Regions from separate parts of the Streptomyces sp. NPDC097981 genome, predicted to be linked through region 1. Evidence: predicted binding sites of a transcription regulator. Region 1 holds the regulator's gene; the other holds the start of a gene.

Region 1 (7,811 bases):
ACGGGCTGCCGTTCGCGGCCATCGCCCTGGTCGCGGCACTGGCCTGGCCCGCGACCGGCCGGCTCGGCGGGCCCACCGGCCCCGGTCCTGCCGTACGGGGCTCGGGACGGCTGCCGTACCCGCGAGCCGGGGCGGTGCTGGCGGGCTGCCTGCTGCTCTGGTCGCTGACCCAGGAGGCCCTGTGGGGCGTCAGCGGCCGGATCGGCGCCGAGCAGGCGGGCCTGCCCGAGCCCACCTTGGGGATCGTCTTCGCCGTAGCGCTGGGCGCGGGCCTGCTCGGGGTCACGGCCGCCTCCGGGTTCGGCGCCCGGCTGGGCCGGGCGGTACCGATCGGCGCGGGCACGGCGGCCATCGCCGGCTGCGTGGTGCTGACCGCCTCCGCGGACGGGCTCGCCCGGTTCGCCACCGGGGAGATCCTGTGGAACGCGGTGTACCCGGTCGTCCTCTCGTACGTGATCGGGCTCGCGGCGGCCCTCGACCCGCGCGGCCGCTGGGCGGTGCTGGCCGGATCCGCCTCCTCGCTGGGCACGGCGTGCGGCCCCGTGGCCGGCAGCCTGCTCGCCGAGGGGTTCGGCTTCCCGGGCATGGGGCTGGTGCTCGGCGGGCTGCTGCTGGTCGTGGCCGGGCCGATGACCGCGGTCGCGCTGCGCCCGGCCGCGGCCGAAGGGCCGGTCCGCCGCGGCGGAGCGCCGGCCACGGCGGCGCGGCCCGATCCCGGGGTCGGGACCGGAACCGCGACCGCGACCGCGACCGGACCGGAGCCTGCGGGCACGCCCGTCCGCGACCGCCGCACCCCGCGCCGGGTGCTGCTGCTCTCCCCGGCGTCCCGCCGCTCCCGGAACCGGGAGCAGGAGTCGTCCGGGCTCTAGCGGGCTCTAGGCGCGCTTCGGCAGGGGGACCCGTACGAGGTCCGCGGCGATCGTCAGCCGGCCCTCGAAACCGGCCGCGCGGGCCTGGCGTTCGAACTCCTGCGGGTCCGCGTAACGCTGCGAGAAGTGCGTGAGCACGAGGTGCCGCACGCCCGCGTCGCGCGCGACCCGGGCCGCCTGGCCGGCGGTGAGGTGCCCGTGGTCGGCGGCCAGCGCCTCGTCCTCGTCGAGGAACGTGGACTCGATCACCAGCATGTCGCACCCCTCGGCGAGGGCGTCCACGCCGGGGCACAACCGGGTGTCCATCACAAAAGCGAAGCTCTGCCCCGGCTTGTGCTCGCTGACGTCGTCGAGCGTGACCCCGCCCAGCTGCCCCTCGCGCCGGATCCGGCCCACGTCGGGCCCCTTGATCCCGTGCCGTGCGAGCAGTTCGGGCACCATGCGGCGCCCGTCGGGCTCGGTGATCCGGTAGCCGAAGGACTCGACCGGGTGCGAGAGCAGGCGGGCGTCGAGGGTGTACGAGGGCCCCCGGGCCAGCGTCCCGTCCGCGGACACGGGTTCCTCGCAGAGCGCGACGGTCTCCCGGTAGGCGGTGGCGTACCGGAGCCGGTCGAAGAACTCCTGTCCGGATGCCGGGTAGTGGGCGGTCACGGGGTGCGGGACCCGGTCCAGGTTGATGCGCTGGATCACCCCGGCGAGGCCGAGGCTGTGGTCACCGTGGAAGTGGGTGACGCAGATCCGGTTGATGTCGTGCGCTGCCACGCCGGCGCGGACCATCTGGCGCTGGGTGCCCTCACCCGGGTCGAAGAGGATGCCCTCGCCGTCCCAGCGCAGGAGGTAGCCGTTGTGGTTGCGGTGGCGGGTGGGCACCTGGCTGGCGGTGCCCAGCACCACGAACTCTCGTACGGACACGGACTATCCGGGGGGCCACTGGAGGCCGCGCCCGCCGAGGACGTGCGCGTGCGCGTGGAAGACGGTCTGGCCCGCACCGGCGCCGGTGTTGAACACCACGCGGTAGCCGTGGTCGTCGACCTTCTCCTCGGCGGCGATCTCACCGGCCTCGCGCAGCAGATCGGCGGCGACGGCCGGCTCGGCGGCGGCGAGCGTGGCCGCGTCGGGATAGTGGACCCGGGGGATCACGAGGATGTGCGTGGGCGCCTGCGGGTTGATGTCCCGGAAGGCGAACGTCGTCTCGGTCTCCCGGACCACGGTCGCCGGAATGCTCCCCGCGACGATCTTGCAGAACAGGCAGTCCGCCTGCGGTTCCCCGGCCATTGCTCCGCCTTCCGTGACAGTGGCGTTGACGGGCCGTCGACGCCGGTGTTGATCAGCCTGGGCATCGTATCCGGCGCCGTCGGCGCCCTCACCCGCGTTTCAGGACCAGCGGCCGGTGCGCGCCAGGAGGACCGCCGTCGCCGCGGTGCCCGCGGTGGAGGTGCGCAGGACCGAGGAGCCCAGACGATAGGGGTGGGCGCCTGCTTCGGCGAAGACGGCCAGCTCCTCCGGGGAGACCCCGCCCTCCGGGCCGACCACCAGGACGATGGAGCCGCCGGCCGGGAGTTCGGCCGTGGCCAGGGCCCCCGAGGGGGCGTCCCGGTCCTCGTGGAGGACCATCGCCAGGTCGGCCCCGGCGAGCAGCGCCGCGACCTGCTTGGTGGACATGGCCTCCGCCACTTCCGGGAAGCGGACCCGGCGGGACTGCTTGCCCGCCTCGCGGGCCGTGGCCCGCCACTTGGCCAGGGACTTGGCGCCGCGGTCGCCGCGCCACTGGGTGATGCAGCGCGAGGCCTGCCAGGGGACGATCGCGTCGACGCCGGTCTCGGTCATCGTCTCGACGGCGAGCTCGCCGCGGTCACCCTTGGGGAGGGCCTGGACGACGGTGATCCGGACGGCCGGTTCCGGTTCCCGGCCGGCATCGGACACCGAGACGACCAGCCGGTCCTTGCCCTCGGCCACCTTGACCACGGCCTGCGCCCAGCCGCCGCGGCCGTCCGTGAGGACCACCGCCTCGCCCGGGTTCAGCCGCTTCACGGAGACCGCGTGCCGGCCTTCCGGGCCGTCGAGCACGAACTCCGGCCCCGCGGGGACCTCTTCGACCACGAACACGGGGGCGGTCATGACGCACTCCTCTTCTGCATTGCTTTCAACGCGCTTTGCGCCTCGGCCAGTTCGGCCGTCAGCACCTCCACCAGCTCCCCCGCGGGCAGCGCCCGCGCCAGCCGGTGACCCTGGCCCGCCCACAGGGCCATGCCCTGCGGGTCCCCGGCCGCGGCGGCCGCCTTGCGCAGCCCGGCGGTCATGTGGTGGATCTGCGGATACGCGGCCGGGGCGTACGGCCCGTGCTCGCGCATGAAACGGTTTACCAGGCCCCGGGCCGGCCGCCCCGAGAACGCCCTGGTCAGCTCAGTGTGGGCGAACAGGGGGTCCGTCAGCGCCTTCTTGTGCAGCGGGTGCGCGCCCGACTCGGGGCAGGCCAGGAAGGCGGTGCCGAGCTGCGCCGCCTCCGCGCCCGCCGCGAGCAGCGCCGCGATCTGCGAGCCCCGCATCAGACCGCCCGCCGCGATGATCGGGAGGGCCACGGCCTCCCGTACCTGGGCCACGAGCGCGAGCAGGCCCACGCCCGCCGTGCCGTCGGCCTGCGGGTCGTCGCGGTGGGTGCCCTGGTGGCCGCCCGCCTCCACGCCCTGGACGCAGACGGCGTCGGCGCCCGCGGCCTGCGCGGCGCGGGCCTCGTCGACCGAGGTGGCGGTGACGACGGAGTACGTGCCCGCCTTGCGCAGGGAGGCGAGGACCGCGGGCGTGGGACAGCCGAAGGTGAACGAGACCACGGGAACCGGGTCTTCGAGGAGGATCGCGAGCTTGGCGTCGTAGCCGTCGTCGCTGGTGCCGATGATGTCCTCGTCGGCCAGGGAGATCTCGTACCAGCTGGCCTCGCCGGCCAGCTGCCCCCGGTACGCCTCCACGGCGGCCGGGTCCACGTACCCGGTCTGCGGCATGAAGAGGTTCACGCCGAACGGGCGCCGGGTGAGTGCGCGCAGCCGTTTGATCTCCTGGTACATGCCGTCGGCGGTCTTGTAGCCGCCGGCCAGGAAGCCCAGCCCGCCCGCCTCGCACACGGCGGCCGCGAGCGGCGGACAGGAGGCGCCGCCCGCCATGGGAGCCTGCACGATCGGGTACGGGGAGAGACCGTTCGGTGCGGAGGACATGGACTGCATCGTGCCACGTCCCGACCACCGGGCCGAATCACCGCATTCGCCTGGCATAGTCCGCTCCGCCGGGGGCGTCCGGATCAATGCGGCGAGCCCGGTCCGGGGTGCCCCCGGACCGGGCTCGTACGTGTGACCGCGGGCCGGTCAGCGGCCGTTGAAGGCGTCCTTCAGGCGGCTGAACAGTCCCTGCTGACCCGGCGCGAACTGGCCCATGGGCCGCTCCTCGCCGCGCAGCTTGGCGAGCTGGCGCAGCAGCTCCTCCTGCTGGGCGTCCAGCTTGCCCGGGGTGGTGACCTCGACGTGGACGATCAGGTCGCCGCGCCCGCCGCCGCGCAGGTGCGTGACGCCGCGCCCGTGCAGCGGGATGGACTGGCCCGACCCGGTGCCGGGGCGGATGTCGATCTCCTCCATGCCGTCCAGCGTCTCCAGCGGGCATTTGGTGCCCAGGGCCGCGGCCGTCATGGGGATGGTCACCGTGCAGTGCAGGTCGTCCCCGCGCCGCTGGAAGGTCGGGTGCGACAGCTCGTGGATCTCCACGTACAGGTCGCCGGCGGGGCCGCCGCCGGGGCCGACCTCGCCCTCGCCCGCGAGCTGGATCCGGGTGCCGTTCTCGACACCGGCCGGGATCTTGACCGTGAGGCTGCGGCGGGAGCGGACCCGGCCGTCGCCCGCGCACTCGGGGCACGGGGTCGGGACCACGGTGCCGAAGCCCTGGCACTGCGGGCAGGGGCGCGAGGTCATGACCTGGCCCAGGAAGGACCGGGTGACCTGCGACACCTCACCGCGACCACGGCACATGTCACACGTCTGCGCCGAGGTGCCGGGGGCTGCGCCCTCGCCGGAGCAGGTGGTGCAGACGACGGCCGTGTCGACCTGGATGTCCTTGGTCGTGCCGAAGGCGGCCTCGTCCAGCTCCAGGTCGAGGCGGATCATGGCGTCCTGGCCGCGGCGGGTCCGCGAGCGCGGGCCGCGCTGCGAGGCCTGGCCGAAGAAGGCGTCCATGATGTCGGAGAAGTTGCCGAAGCCACCCGCCCCGAATCCGCCCGCGCCACCGCCGCCGCCCGAGGAGGACAGCGGATCTCCGCCGAGGTCGTAGACCTGCTTCTTCTGCGGGTCCGAGAGCACCTCGTAGGCCGCGTTGATCTCCTTGAAGCGCTCCTGCGTCTTCGGATCCGGATTCACGTCCGGGTGGAGTTCCCGCGCGAGGCGGCGGAAGGCCTTCTTGATCTCGTCCTGAGATGCGTCGCGGCGTACGCCGAGAACGGCGTAGTAGTCCGTGGCCACTTACGACTCCGCCAGGATCTGTCCGACGTAACGTGCCACTGCGCGTACCGCTCCCATCGTTCCGGGGTAGTCCATGCGGGTCGGTCCGACCACGCCGAGTTTGGCGACAGTTTCGCCGCCCGAACCGTAGCCGACCGAGACGACGGACGTGGAGTTCAGTCCCTCGTAGGCATTCTCATGCCCGATCCGTACGGCCATTCCCGACTCATTGGCCTCGCCCAGCAGCTTGAGGAGCACGACCTGCTCCTCCAGCGCTTCGAGCACCGGCCTGATCGTCAGGGGAAAATCGTGTCCGAAGCGCGTGAGATTGGCGGTTCCGCCGATCATCAGCCGCTCCTCGGCCTCCTCGACCAGCGTCTCCAGCAGGGTCGCGAGCACAGTCGACACCGTGCCTCGGTCCTCCGGCTCGAACGACTCCGGCAGGTCCTGCACGAGCTGCGGCACGTCGGTGAACCGGCGGCCGACGACCCGGCTGTTGAGCCGCGCCCGCAGATCGGCGAGCGAGGTCTCGCCGAACGGCGTCTGGCAGTCGACGAGCCGCTGCTCGACCCGGCCCGTGTCGGTGATCAGCACGAGCATGAGCCGCGCCGGAGCCAGCGACAGCAGCTCGACGTGCCGGACCGTGGACCGGGTCAGGCTCGGGTACTGGACGACGGCGACCTGCCGGGTCAGCTGCGCGAGCAGCCGTACGGTCCGGCCCACGACGTCGTCGAGGTCGACGGCGCCGTCGAGGAAGTTCTGGATGGCCCGGCGCTCGGGCGTCGACAGCGGCTTGACCCCCGCCAGCTTGTCGACGAAGAGCCGGTAGCCCTTGTCCGTGGGGATCCGGCCGGCGCTGGTGTGGGGCTGGGCGATGTAGCCCTCCTCCTCCAGCACGGCCATGTCGTTGCGCACGGTGGCCGGCGAGACGCCGAGACGGTGCCGCTCGGTGAGCGCCTTGGAGCCGACCGGCTCCTCCGTCCCGACGTAGTCCTGGACGATGGCGCGCAGCACCTCGAGTCTGCGTTCGCTGAGCATCGCGCACACCTCCAGCTGGTCGTCGGCGCTTGTCGTGGTCGGTCACATCTGCTGCGTTGGCACTCCGGGCGTTCGAGTGCCAGAGATCCCCCGGCCAGTGTACGGCCGGGTAGTCAGCCCCTGGCAAGGGCGGCCCGCCAAGGTAGCGTCGCGGCATGGACGTGCATTGGGAAGAGGCGGGCTGGGAGCGGCTGACCGGGCGGACCGGCCGACGGCGGCTTCCGGTGTGGGACTGCACCGTGGGACTGGTGGTGGGGGACGAGTCGGTCCTCCTGATCGATCCGGGCTCGTGCGTACGGGAGGGCGCACAGCTGCGGGTCGAGGCGGAACGGCTGACCGGCCGGCGCGTGACGCATATCGCATTCACCCACGGACATTTCGATCACGTGCTGGGCGGGGCCGCGTTCGCCGGCGCCGAGGTGTTCGGGGCGGTCGGGCTGGACGCGGAGCTGTCGGCCGGCCGCGAGGAGCTGCGCGACGACGCGGTACGGCAGGGACTGGACGCGGCGGAGGCGGCCGAGGCGGCGGACCTGCTGGTGGTGCCGAGGCATCCGGTGTCCGGCGAGTGGACGCTGGAGCTGGGCGGGGTGCAGGTGCTGCTGGCGAACGTCGGGCCCGGGCACACCCGGCACGACTTGGCGGTGTGCGTGCCGGGCGAGCGCGAGGTGGTGTTCTGCGGGGACCTGGTGGAGGAGTCGGGCGAACCCCAGGCGGGCCCGGACGCGGTGCCGGCGCAGTGGCCGGCGGCCATCGGCCGGCTGCTCGCGCTGGGCGGGGACGACGCACTGTACGTGCCGGGTCACGGAGCGGTGGTCTCCGCGGCTTTCGTCCGTGCGCAACGGGACACACTGCGCGCGCAGTTCGGCGTGTCGGGCCTCTGAGGGCGCGCGCTCTTCTACTGTCGGCCGGATGCGTGAGTACTCCCCCGACCTGACCCCCCAGTGGAAGCGCGCCCAGCCCGTCCCGGAGGTGCCGGCCGAGCCCGACCTGGTGGTCGAGGTGGCGGGTACGGACTTCTGCGGCGCGGTGGTGGCCTGCGAGGCGGGCACGGTGACCCTGGAGGACCGCTTCGGCAAGCGGCGGGTGTTCCCGCTGGAGCCGCGGGGGTTCCTGCTGGAGGGCGCCGTGGTGACGCTGACCCGCCCCTCGCGGGCGCCGCAGGCGCCGCTGCGCACCGCGTCGGGCTCCGTGGCGGTCCCCGGGGCGCGCGCCCGCGTGGCCCGCGCCGGGCGGATCTACGTCGAGGGCCGGCACGACGCCGAGCTGGTGGAGCGGGTCTGGGGCGACGACCTGCGGATCGAGGGGGTGGTGGTGGAGTACCTGGAGGGCATCGACGACCTGCCCGCGATCGTGGCGGAGTTCGGCCCGGGCCCGGACGCCCGCCTGGGGATCCTGGTGGACCACCTGGTCCCGGGCTCGAAGGAGTCCCGTA
Region 2 (7,811 bases), on a different contig from region 1:
GCTGCCCGTCCCCGTCGACGTGGCCTCCAAGCCCAGCCTGAACCCCGGCTTCACCAAGCTCGTCGACGCCCGGAACCTGGCCAAGGAGCTCGGCGTCACCGGCAAGCTGTACGTCAAGGACGACTCCGGCAACCCGACGCACTCCTTCAAGGACCGCGTCGTGGCCATCGCCGTCGAGGCCGCCCGCGCCTTCGGCTTCACGACCCTCTCCTGCTCCTCCACCGGCAACCTGGCCGGCGCCGTCGGCGCCGCGGCCGCCCGGGCCGGATTCCGCTCCTGCGTGTTCATCCCGCACGACCTGGAGCAGGGCAAGGTCGTCATGGCCGGTGTGTACGGCGGCGACCTGGTCGGCATCGAGGGCAACTACGACGACGTGAACCGCTTCTGCTCCGAGCTCATCGGCGACCCGCTGGGCGAGGGCTGGGGCTTCGTCAACGTCAACCTGCGCCCCTACTACGGCGAGGGTTCCAAGACCCTCGCGTACGAGATCTGCGAGCAGCTCGGCTGGCAGCTGCCCGACCAGCTCGTCATCCCCATCGCGTCCGGCTCGCAGCTGACGAAGATCGACAAGGGTCTGCAGGAGCTCATCAAGCTCGGCCTGGTCGAGGACAAGCCGTACAAGATCTTCGGCGCCCAGGCCGAGGGCTGCTCCCCGGTCTCGACCGCGTTCAAGGCCGGCCACGACGTGGTCCGCCCGCAGAAGCCGAACACCATCGCCAAGTCGCTCGCCATCGGCAACCCGGCCGACGGCCCGTACGTCCTGGACATCGCCCGCCGTACGGGCGGCTACGTCGAGGACGTCAACGACGAGCAGGTCGTCGAGGCCATCAAGATCCTCGCGCAGACCGAGGGCATCTTCGCCGAGACCGCGGGCGGCGTGACCGTCGGCGTGACGAAGAAGCTCATCGAGAACGGGCAGCTCGACCCGGCGCTGACCACGGTCGTCCTCAACACCGGCGACGGCCTCAAGACCCTGGAGGCGGTGGCCGCGGACAGCGGGCAGACCGCCACCATCCGCCCGAGCCTGGACGCGTTCCGCGCCGCCGGCCTGGCCTGATCTCCCCTGACACCCGGAAAGGCAGTAGCGCCATGAGCGTCAACGTCCGCATCCCCACCATCCTGCGCACCTACACCGGCGGCCAGGCCGAGGTCACCGCCGAGGGCTCGAAGCTCTCCGAGGTCATCGAGTCCCTGGAGAAGAACCACCCGGGCATCGGTGCGCGCGTCCTGGACGACCAGGGCAAGCTGCGCCGTTTCGTGAACGTCTACGTCAACGACGACGACGTGCGCTTCGAGGGCGGTCTGGACGCGGTGACGCCGGACGGCGCGGGCGTCTCGATCATTCCCGCCGTCGCGGGCGGCTGCTGACACGCGAAAGCACCAGAATTACCCCCTCCGGCAAAAGCGGAGGGGGTAATTCTGCTTGGTTGGGCGCGGTAGGGTTGGGGAAGTCCCCTCCGCTGTTCTTGCCTGCCGCATATGAGCGGGTCGCGTGATGGTTGACATTGAGTCAATGTGCGTGTGCGGTATGGGGCTTTGGCGAGATATGCCAGGTCCGAGTTGCCCGAGAATATGCCAACTTTTCACTCTATTTCAATGTATCCCCGTGTCCAGATTTCTCGTCGGATTGACCTGTTGCAGACAGCAGCGGTGCAGATACATTCAGCCCCGGTCGAGGCGTTCCGGCGCAAGTTCTGACCCGGGACCGCGAAGTGCGGTCCTGCGCAAGGGCCAGTAATAGGGGAGTTAGGCATGGCTCAGGGCACCGTCAAGTGGTTCAACGCGGAGAAGGGTTACGGCTTCATCGCGGTCGACGGTGGTGCGGATGTGTTCGTCCACTACAGCGCCATCCAGATGGACGGGTACCGCACCCTTGAAGAGGGTCAGCGGGTCGAGTTCGAGATCTCGCAGGGCCAGAAGGGTCCGCAGGCGGACATGGTCAAGCTCGCCGTCTAGTCCCGGCGCGATCGACCACCGACGCATGACGCACGAGGGTCCACATCCTTGAGGAGGGATGTGGGCCCTCGGTGCATGTCCGGCCGACGGTCGGGGCAGCCGCCCGGCGTTGCCTGAAGCCGCTTGCACTCTCGGGGGCCGAGTGCTAATCATTGGCGTTAGCACTCTCCATGTGAGAGTGCTACTACACAGGACCGGGTCGGTGAGGCCCGCAGGGTCCGGCGGGAAGGAACCGCCGGGCACGCAGGCCGTCCGTCGCGGGCGCGGGCGCGGTCCGGAGCAATCCAAGCCTCCCCTCGCGCCGGCGGCGCAGGGGGAACCCCAGTCCTGGAGGACCACTTCAGATGGCCAAGATCATTGCGTTCGACGAGGAGGCCCGGCGCGGTCTCGAGCGCGGGATGAACCAGCTCGCCGACGCCGTCAAGGTCACCCTTGGCCCCAAGGGTCGCAACGTCGTCCTTGAGAAGAAGTGGGGCGCCCCCACGATCACCAACGATGGTGTCTCCATCGCCAAGGAGATCGAGCTCGAGGACCCGTACGAGAAGATCGGCGCCGAGCTGGTCAAGGAAGTCGCCAAGAAGACGGACGACGTCGCGGGCGACGGTACGACCACCGCCACCGTGCTCGCCCAGGCGCTCGTCCGCGAGGGCCTGCGCAACGTGGCCGCCGGCGCGAACCCGATGGCCCTCAAGCGCGGCATCGAGAAGGCCGTCGAGGCCGTCTCCGGCGCCCTGCTGGAGCAGGCGAAGGATGTCGAGACCAAGGAGCAGATCGCTTCCACGGCCTCCATCTCCGCCGCCGACACCCAGATCGGCGAGCTCATCGCCGAGGCCATGGACAAGGTCGGCAAGGAAGGCGTCATCACCGTCGAGGAGTCCCAGACCTTCGGTCTGGAGCTGGAGCTCACCGAGGGCATGCGCTTCGACAAGGGCTACATCTCGGCGTACTTCGCCACCGACATGGAGCGTATGGAGGCGTCCCTGGACGACCCGTACATCCTGATCGTCAACTCGAAGATCGGCAACGTGAAGGACCTCCTTCCGCTGCTCGAGAAGGTCATGCAGTCCGGCAAGCCGCTGCTGATCATCGCCGAGGACGTCGAGGGCGAGGCCCTGTCGACCCTGGTCGTCAACAAGATCCGCGGCACCTTCAAGTCCGTCGCCGTCAAGGCCCCGGGCTTCGGCGACCGCCGCAAGGCCATGCTCGGCGACATCGCCATCCTCACGGGCGGCACGGTCATCTCCGAGGAGGTCGGCCTCAAGCTGGAGAACGCGGGTCTCGACCTGCTGGGCCGCGCCCGCAAGGTCGTCATCTCCAAGGACGAGACCACGATCGTCGACGGTGCCGGTGACAGCGACCAGGTCCAGGGTCGCGTCAACCAGATCCGCGCCGAGATCGAGAACTCCGACTCGGACTACGACCGCGAGAAGCTCCAGGAGCGCCTCGCGAAGCTGGCCGGCGGCGTGGCCGTCATCAAGGCCGGCGCCGCGACCGAGGTGGAGCTCAAGGAGCGCAAGCACCGCATCGAGGACGCCGTCCGCAACGCGAAGGCGGCCGTCGAGGAGGGCATCGTCGCCGGTGGTGGCGTGGCCCTGCTCCAGGCCTCCGCGGTCTTCGAGAAGCTCGACCTGTCGGGTGACGAGGCGACCGGCGCCAACGCCGTGAAGCTCGCCCTGGAGGCCCCGCTCAAGCAGATCGCCGTCAACGGTGGTCTTGAGGGTGGCGTCGTCGTGGAGAAGGTCCGCAACCTGACCGTCGGCTGGGGCCTGAACGCCGCGACCGGCGAGTACGTGGACATGATCGCCGAGGGCATCATCGACCCGGCGAAGGTCACGCGCTCCGCGCTGCAGAACGCCGCGTCCATCGCCGCGCTGTTCCTGACGACCGAGGCCGTCATCGCCGACAAGCCCGAGAAGGCCGGCGCCCCGGCCGGCGGCGGCATGCCGGGCGGTGACATGGACTTCTGATCGACCGCGGCTCCGGCCGCAGGCTGATCGGCTGTTCTCGACCGAGGGCGGCACTCCCGTACGGGGGTGCCGCCCTCGGGCGTTTCGCGGGCCTCTAGAAGCCGGTGGTGTCGAGGGAGAAGTCGAAGGGCTCCGGGATCTGCAGAGGCTTGCCGAAGGACACCGTCGTACGGGAGCGGTATCCATGCGGAGAAGGGTCCCAGAAGCAGGTGATCTCCGAGTCCTGCATGTCGATGACCAAGTAGACGGGAACGAGCGAGCCGTACACGTCCAGCTTCTCGTTCCAGTCGGCGTCCCTCGTGGAGACGGACGTGAACTCTCCGACCAGCGAGAGCGCCGCTGCGTCCGCGTGCAGCCCGTCCTCCTCGAAGGCCGCTTCGTCCGCGACGTACAGGTCCGGTCCGTAGCCGCGCTCCGCTGCCGGGAACCGGAACAGGAAGGGCGAGGTGTCGGCGAACTGCCCTTCGGGGACGTGCGCCTGGAGCTGCTCGCGCAGGAGGCGCATGCGCCTGGAGTAGCGCAGCTTCGAAAACGGCGACACGATGATCTTCCCCCGGATGAGCTCGGCCTTGAAGCCGTGCGGCGTGTCCATCTCCGCGACGGTGCGCAGGAGGCTTTCGAAAGCCGGTGACGCCTGCGCTTCTATGGGGGTGGCCCGTTCGATCATGATCGTCACCGTGGTCCTCCGCCTGCTTACTTCGTCGTCGGGTAAGCCTTGCCTCCAGGCTAGTGGCGGGACGGAGTGCATGCCCGGCTGTCGGGACGGATCACCGTCCATCGGGTGACTTTGGTTGACTGGGGGCATGAGCGATCTCTTCGTGAAGATCTGCGGCCTGAAGACCGCGCACGACGTCGACGTGGCTGTGGCCGCCGGGGCCGACGCCGTCGGGTTCGTCTTTGCCGCCGGGAGTCCTCGTACGGTCGATGCCGCCACCGCGCGGGAGCTGGCCGCGGGGGTGCCCGACGGGGTGCTCACGGTCGGGGTGTTCCGCGGGCAGCCGGTCGACGAGGTCCGGCGGCTGGCCGAGGAGAGCGGCGTACGGGGAGTGCAGCTCCACGGCGACGAGGGCCCCGAGCACTACGGGGCGCTGCGCGCCGAGGGCCGCACCCTGCTCCGCGCCACCGCCCTGCGCGTCGAGCGCTGCGGGGAGTACGGGGAGGACCTGCTGCTGATCGACGCCCCCGACCCGGGCTCCGGCAAGCCGTGGAACTGGGCGTCCGAGGACTTCACCGCCCCGCGCGGCCACTGGCTGCTGGCCGGCGGGCTCACCCCGGGGAACGTACGGGAGGCCGTGGAGACCACCGGCGCGTGGGGCGTGGACGTGTCCAGCGGTGTCGAGAGCGAACGCGGCGTCAAGTCCCCGGAACTGATCCGCGCCTTCGTCGCCGCGGCCCGGGGCCGTTAGACCCGCGGGGGAGTGGCTGCCGGGGCGATCGCGTTCAGCCCCGGTTCCACCCGCCTCGCGCCGACGCGGGACCGCCACTCAGCGGGTTGTCCGGCCGTCTGCGGCTACGCTGCGGCGTGGGGGGAATCATGGACGAGAGACCGTCGCCCGGGCAGCGGCTCCGGCACTACACCGCGGTGACCGCGGCCTGCGCGTTCACCGCCGTCGCGGTGCTGTACGCGGTGCTGTGCGCGAAGCTGGCCGACGACACGCCGTCCGACGCGTACGGCACGGGCAGTGCTCCGCGCGGCTTCGGCATCCTGGCGCTGTCCACGGCGGCCGGCGCCCTGGCCGCGGCCGGCCTGTGGTGGTACGCCGTACGGGGCCGCCGGCACCGCTCCGCGCTCGGCCGGACCGCGGCCGTCGCCGTCGCCCTCGTCGCGCTCTGGCCGGGCTGGCTCGGCTTCTCGTGGATGCGCGGCCCGCAGATGGACCTCTTCTCGTACCAGGCCCCGGACGGCGGGGCCCTGGAGAAGCCGCTCGGCTCCTGGGCCGGAACCCCTGCCTCGGGGGACGTGATCCGGGTCCGTGCGGACGGCGTCACGGCCTTCAACGGGGAGGGCCGCCACGGCGGGGGCTTCAGCGCCCCTGACGGCGGCGCGGTGTGCGCGATGAGCGACGACGCCCCGTCCGGGACCGGCCTCGTCACCCTGACCACCGCGGGGAGCGAGTGCGGCAACAGCCTGGTGGCGGTGAACACCGGGTCCGGCGACAAGCGCTGGACGAAGGACATCCCGAAACTCGCGGGCAAACCGTCCGCGGGAGGGAACCTTGCCGTAGCAGCGACGACGGACGCCGTGCTCGCCCACGACCTGGGCACGGGCGCAGAGCTGTGGCGCTTCCCGCTGCCCGCGGGCACCGTCGTCTCGCAGGTCGCGGCCGGACCCGATCGGGTTCTTTTTCTGGCGCGGACCGACAAGGGCAGTGAGCTGTCCGCCCTGGACGCCCGCATCGGATCCCGCTCCTGGCAGTCCCCGCTTCCGGACGGGTACGGGGCCCCGGGCATCGTGTCGGCCTCCCCGGCGGCCGCCGTCGCGGACGGACACCTGATGCTGTTCGACGAGGCGGGTCGCCCGCGCACCGTCCCGGAGCCGCCGTTCGTCCCCGCGGACGAGGCCCGTCTGGTCGTCGGCGACGTGCTGTACGTCGCGGTCTCCGAGCGGGAGAAGCGGGAGCTGCTGACGGCCTACTCCCTGAAGGACGGCCGCCACCTGTGGACGCGGGCCTTCGAGGACGACTGGCAGATCCGCGGCCTGGCCGTCGGCCGGAACGACCGGATCGCGGTGGTCACGCAGGGCACGTACACCCACCTCTGGCACCTCGACCCGCGCACGGGCAGGCCCGGTGGGGAGTCGACGGTCCTGCGCGACCTCCCGCTGGGCACATCGTTCGCCCTCTACGGCAGGACGTTCGTCAACCTCGACGACGGCGGCCGGCTCCCGCCGATCTTCGACGTGCGACCGGCGTTCGGCTGGTGACTCACTTGACCTCCGCCTCCCCGCGCTGAAGCACGGGGATTCTCCGCCTGTGGGTGGCCCTGTTGTGTTGGGGCTCCCGCTTCGGGTGGGTTCCTGGTTCTTCCCCACCGGGGTGGGGGTTGTGCGCGCTGCCGGGCTACTGCCCGGTCCTACGTGCGCTCCGCAGGCGTTTACCGTCACCGTTACCGGCGCCGGGCCCCCGGTCCGGGGGTGGGTGGTTATGTGGTTCAGGCCGCGAGGGTGCGGCGGCCTTCGTAGAGGACGTTCCGGCCGGCGTTCCAGTCCCGGTCGTGCCGGGTGTCGCAGTTCGGGCAGGTCCAGGCCCGCACGTCGAGGGGCTTGGGTCCGTCGCGGAAGCCGCAGGCGGAACATATCTGGGACGAGGGGAATGCCCGGTCGACCTTGGCGAAGGACCGGGCGCGCCGTTGGGCTTTGTACTCCAGCATGGTGACGAACTGGGACCATCCGGCGTCGTGGATGCTCTTGGCCAGGCGGGTGCGTGCCAGTCCTCGCACGTTCAGGGTCTCTGTGAAGACGGCTTGGTTTTCGCTCGTCAGCTTGTGGGACCACTGGTGGTGGAAGTTGCGGCGGGCGTCCGCCACGGAGGCGTGAGCGCGAGCGACCCGGGTGCGGGCCCTGTCCCGGTTGTTGCTGCCCTTCTTCTTCCTTGACAGCTCCCGCTGTCGCTTCTTCAGCTTCTTCTCCGCCCGCCGCAGGTACTTCGGTGAGGCGATGTGCGTGCCGTCGGAGAGGACCGCGAAGCGGGTCAGCCCGAGGTCGATGCCCTGCTCCCCGTCGGTAGGGGGCAGGATGTCGGCGGCCGGGTCCGTGTCCACGACGAAGCTGACGAAGTACCGGCCGGACCGGTCCTTGATCAGCGTCACCGACGTGGGAGCGGACGGCAGGTCGCGGGTCCACTTCACCCGCACGTCCCCGATCTTCGGCAGGCGCAGCCGGCCGTCCTC

The links. Region 1 encodes HrcA, which represses chaperone genes, less so after heat shock. Its sites were predicted from a motif close to TTNGCACTCNGNNNNNCNGAGTGCNAA; they were not measured.
Region 2: groL (chaperonin GroEL) is a predicted target of HrcA. The motif match lies at 2,115-2,141, and genes of this name have one in related genera.

Annotation. Positions count from the first base shown of each region.
Region 1 covers NZ_JBEORW010000019.1:95,686-103,496, forward strand. Annotated here, with positions in the region: gene ABTY04_RS19960 (MFS transporter) at 1-869, shown strand, start outside; gene ABTY04_RS19965 (ribonuclease Z) at 876-1,781, opposite strand; gene ABTY04_RS19970 (histidine triad nucleotide-binding protein) at 1,785-2,144, opposite strand; gene ABTY04_RS19975 (16S rRNA (uracil(1498)-N(3))-methyltransferase) at 2,244-2,987, opposite strand; gene ABTY04_RS19980 (nitronate monooxygenase) at 2,984-4,075, opposite strand; gene dnaJ (molecular chaperone DnaJ) at 4,223-5,362, opposite strand; gene hrcA (heat-inducible transcriptional repressor HrcA) at 5,363-6,379, opposite strand; gene ABTY04_RS19995 (MBL fold metallo-hydrolase) at 6,535-7,260, shown strand; gene ABTY04_RS20000 (DUF3097 domain-containing protein) at 7,289-7,811, shown strand, end outside.
Region 2 covers NZ_JBEORW010000024.1:29,546-37,356, reverse strand. Annotated here, with positions in the region: gene thrC (threonine synthase) at 1-1,057, shown strand, start outside; gene ABTY04_RS22995 (MoaD/ThiS family protein) at 1,090-1,368, shown strand; gene ABTY04_RS22990 (cold-shock protein) at 1,753-1,956, shown strand; gene groL (chaperonin GroEL) at 2,301-3,923, shown strand; gene ABTY04_RS22980 (Uma2 family endonuclease) at 4,018-4,590, opposite strand; gene ABTY04_RS22975 (phosphoribosylanthranilate isomerase) at 4,727-5,329, shown strand; gene ABTY04_RS22970 (outer membrane protein assembly factor BamB family protein) at 5,458-6,846, shown strand; gene ABTY04_RS22965 (RNA-guided endonuclease InsQ/TnpB family protein) at 7,074-7,811, opposite strand, start outside.